Regions from separate parts of the Massilia orientalis genome, predicted to be linked through region 2. Evidence: predicted binding sites of a transcription regulator. Region 2 holds the regulator's gene; the other holds the start of a gene.

Region 1 (2,200 bases), on a different contig from region 2:
CGCCGGCTGTCGAGCCAGTCGTTGCCGAACGCATGGCGGGGCAGGTCGGCCAGTACGTCCAGCGCCGCCTCGCCCGCGTAATAACGTTCCTTGCACGCGTGCAGCTGCAGGTAGTGGTCGATGTCGTGACGGGCCCGGAAGCCGCGCGACGCCGACGAGAATTCGACGCGCTCGTAGCGGAACAGACCGAGGTCGGACAGCACGAATTCCGTCCAGTCCTGCGAGAGGTTGCCGAAGAAGATGAGGCGCAGGCGGTCGCACAGCGGTTGCACGAGCAGGCGCAATGCGAGGTCGTCGCAATGCCGGTGCCAATGCGAGAACGGGCGGTCCGCCTCGTGCGCGGGATCGCCGCGCAGCGCTTCGAGCTGGTCGGCCTTGCGCGCGCTCTTCTGCGCGCCGGTCAGGCCGAACGCCCCGGCCAGTTCCGGCTTGGAGAGCAGGTCGAACAGCTCGTCGAGCGTCAGGACGGGGTCCGACTCGATCCAGCCGCTGGGCAGCAGGGCCTCTGCCGCGGCGCGCGGGCAGCCGATCTCCGCGTAGTTGAGCTTGCTGGCCCGGAACAGGGTGCCCTTGCGCATCGCCATTCTCACGAACAGGGCGCGGGCCGGTTGCGGCAATTGCGGGAAGGCGGCGATGAACGCGTGTTCCTCGTCGATGAGCAGGTCGGCGTAGCGCTCGGCGATCCAGTCCAGCACGCGCTGGAAGTTATCCAGATAATAAAACTCGTTTTCCAGGACTCTGATCATCGTCATACCGCGCCAACTGTACTTTTGTACAGTATAACGGTGCCGGCGACGATGGCCCAGCAGTTTTGCTGTCGTTACAGCCCGCGGCGTGGTTTTCCGGACAGGCTGCCCTATTGTCGGGGTGGCATGCGCGGGCCACACGACTTGTCGGTGCACGCCGCCGTTCCCGCGCCATCGGCCGCCTCGTTACGGGTGCCGGTGTGCTGGAGGATGGCCGAGATCAGGGCGACGTCCGTATCGACCCCGGTCGTTGACGGCGTCGTCCTGGAGGCGCCGGCGGTCCGCTTCTGGCGCGGCGGTGCCGGGTCCGCATGGGCCAGCGCCCGGGGTGCGGTCGTCCGGGACTCCGGTTGTGGCCGTGCATAAGGAACGGCCGGCGTGGCGGGACGCGTGACCGGATGGCGCGATGGGGCAGACGAAGGGGGCGCCGTCGTACCGGCCGGGGCGCGCCTGGCCACGTCGGACGCTGCAATGGCGGCAGGCTGGGGCAGATCGATGATGACGGCGCCGCGCGCTGGGACGGCTGCCGCAGGTGTCGCGTACGTATTGGGCACCGGCATGGACAGCGGACTTTCCGTGGTCAGCGTGGCGCGCGTGCCTGGCACGTCGACGGGCGTGCTGTCGCGCGCCGGCGTCGCGCCGTGGACGAGCCACGCGATGACGACGAGCAGGGAGCACGCCAGCACGCCGGCGGCGCCGTACCAGACGACGACCGGCAGGGCGCGGAGCCGGCGCCCGGGTGCCTGGCCGTCGAGCATGGCCAGGATATTGATTTCGCTGGTTGCCCGGCGCGACGACGACATCAGGTTGGGACGTCTGGAGCCAGGTTGATTTTCATCTGTAGGGCGCACCGCGTTACTCCTAAGATTGGAAAACTAGTTCCAATTAGAAACAAACCGGAGAATCCGATGCTGATCTTCCTCGCATTCTTGTACTTTTTCCTGGCTTGCAGCGTCATTTGGCTCGCCCTGTTCCCGGGCGGACGGGCGTCGGTGCTGCAGGTGCTCGGCATGCTGCAACGCCGGCTCCAATGGCGCGTCGGGGGCTGGCAGCGCAGCGGTAATGCCACGCTGCGGGCGTCCTGGTCGGGCGCGCGCGGCGTGTGGTTCGACGGCCGCAGGATGCTGCGGCGGCACTGGGCGTGGTTCGCCGTCGGCGTGCCGCTCGTGCTGATCCCGACGCTGCTCGCGTTGCTGATGCGCCGGCCGGACATGCTGCCCGACTACGAGCCCACCGACACCGTCGTCGACGCCCAGGTGGCCGCGTTGCTCAAGGGCGAGCAGCTGGTGCCGCCGGCCGCGTTGCCCCCGCTCGCGTTCGGCACGCGCGAAGTGGAACTGGTGCGTCCGATGCTCGTGGACGCCAGCCGCAACTGGGGGCTGCTGCGGCCGGAGTTCAGCCAGCGCCTGCTGTTGGTGTTCAAGATCATGAAGGAAAAATACGGTTACGAGATG
Region 2 (2,200 bases):
CGTCGTCTCGACCAGGCCCAGCCACAGCAGGTGCGCCGCGCCGGATACCAGCACGGCAAGTGTCAGCCTTCCGTGCGCACGGGCGCCGGGCAGTTGGATTCTGGGGGAGGGCGGCACAAGACTCCTTCGCGGTACGGCGCCGCAGGCCGACGCACCAGGATCATATCTAAAAAATATCGTTGTTTTCTCACCAAAAGTCGCTTCGGCATATGCTCATCATCACCATCAAACAAGGCAAGGAAAAAAGCCTGCTGTCCGGCGACCCGTGGATTTATTTGTCCGCCGTCGAGAAAATCGAGGGACGGCCCCAGGAGCGCGGCAAACCCGGCGTCACTGCGATCGTGCAGTCGTCGGCACGCCAGTTTCTGGCGCGCGCGGCCTACAACGCGAAGTCGCAGATCGCGGCCCGCGTCTGGACGCTGCGCGAGCACGAGCCGGTCGATCACGCCATGATGAAACGGCGCGTGCAGGCCGCGGTCGCGCGGCGCGCCGTGGCCGTGCGCGGCGCCGATCCGCAAGCCCTGGTCCTGGTGATCGATGGCGAAAAAGACGGCCTGCCGGGGCTGCTGGTGCACAGCTATGGCGGGACCGGCGGTTACCTGGTGTGCCAGTTCAATGCCGCCGGCGTCGACGCGTGGAAAGTGACTATCGTGCAGGCGCTGGTCGCGGCGACGGGTTGCGCCAACGTATTCGAGCGGAGCGACGAGCTGTTGCGCAAAGGAGAGGGGTTGCCTGTCATCTGGCGCGCCCTGGCCGGCGACGAGCCGCCGCAGCGCCTGATGGTACGTGACGGCAGCCGGCTGCTGCCGACGGATATCCGTACCGGTTTCGTCTATCCGCGCTGAGAGCAGGATAAAACGACAAGGCCCGCATGACGCGGGCCCGTGTGCAGGCGGAAGGTCAGTGCCAGGACCGCAGCAGTCCGACGGCCAGGCCTTCCAGCGCGAACTCGTCGGCCTGCGGGTCGACGGTAATCACGGAAAAGTCCGGGTTTTCCGGCAGCAGTTCGATCGTGGAACCGGTCTTGCGGTAGCGCTTGACCGTCACTTCGTCGCCGATGCGGGCGACGACGATCTGGCCGTTCTTCGCGCTGTCGACCTTCTTGACGGCGAGGAAGTCGCCGTCGCAGATGCCGGCGTCGCGCATCGACCAGCCCTTGACCTTCAGCAGGAAGTCGGGCTTGCTCGAGAACATGGCCGGGTCGACGGAGTAGGTCGCTTCGACATGTTCCTGGGCGAGGATGGGCGAGCCCGCAGCGACGCGGCCGACGAGCGGCAGCGACATCAGGTTCGGCGGAATCGGCGGCACGAAGGCAGGTACCGCGGCCGCAGTCGCCTTGGATTCGACGGACTGGCCGACGAGGCGGATACCGCGCGAGGTACCCGGGGAAATTTCGATCGCGCCCTTACGGGCCAGGGCCTGCAGGTGTTCCTCGGCGGCATTGGCCGAGCGGAAGCCAAGCTCCTGGGCGATTTCGGCGCGAGTCGGCGGGAAGCCAGTGTTGTCGATGGCTTCCTTGATCAGGTTGAGGATCTGTTCTTGCCGTGCGGTGAGCTTAAGCATGTTCGTCTTCGTTGGTACGGGGTCAGACTGTATTTTTGTACAGTATTGCGCCACGCGCAAGGGGATTTCAAATTTTTTTTGCGGTGCGGTACGCAGCGCACGTTTACAACTCTTTGCGGTGCGGTACGCAGCGCACCTGCAAGCGGTACCTATTGAGCACTTGACGGTCTTGCTGTTATAATGTTGGGCTTTCCCTTCCCACACTCGTCTTGACGCCGAGGTGGGCATTTGTTTAAACGTCCTTAAGGAGTGTTTCATGCGTCATTATGAAATCGTGTTTATCGTCCACCCGGACCAGAGCGAGCAGGTCCCGGCGATGATCGAACGCTACAAGGCTACGGTCACCTCGCGCGGCGGCAACATCCACCGCGTCGAAGATTGGGGCCGTCGTCAAATGGCTTACCAGATCCAGAAGCTGCCGAAGGCACACTACATCTGCCTGAACATCGAGTGCGACAACGAGACCCTGGTCGAGCTGGAAACCGCATTCAAATTCAATGATGCCGTGCTGCGTCACCTGACCGTGAAGATGAAGAAAGCTGAAACCGCACCGTCGCCGATGATGAAGTCGGTCCAGCGCGAAGACGCAGCCAAGAGCCACCGCGCCGAGCAGGCCGCCGCTCCGGCCGCCGCAGCC

The links. The regulator LexA, encoded in region 2, represses DNA repair genes until DNA is damaged. The targets are predictions, from matches to a motif close to ACTGTATNNNNATACAGT.
Region 1: the regulator LexA is predicted to act here: its motif matches at 762-779, upstream of QPK29_RS15455 (VRR-NUC domain-containing protein).

What each region holds. Positions count from the first base shown of each region.
Region 1 is NZ_JASNRB020000008.1:340,358-342,557, forward strand. It holds gene QPK29_RS15455 (VRR-NUC domain-containing protein) at 1-746, opposite strand, end outside; gene QPK29_RS15460 (hypothetical protein) at 857-1,597, opposite strand; gene QPK29_RS15465 (M15 family metallopeptidase) at 1,655-2,200, shown strand, end outside.
Region 2 is NZ_JASNRB020000012.1:103,403-105,602, reverse strand. It holds gene QPK29_RS19710 (hypothetical protein) at 1-54, opposite strand, end outside; gene QPK29_RS19705 (SAM-dependent methyltransferase) at 210-845, shown strand; gene lexA (transcriptional repressor LexA) at 901-1,563, opposite strand; gene rpsF (30S ribosomal protein S6) at 1,820-2,200, shown strand, end outside.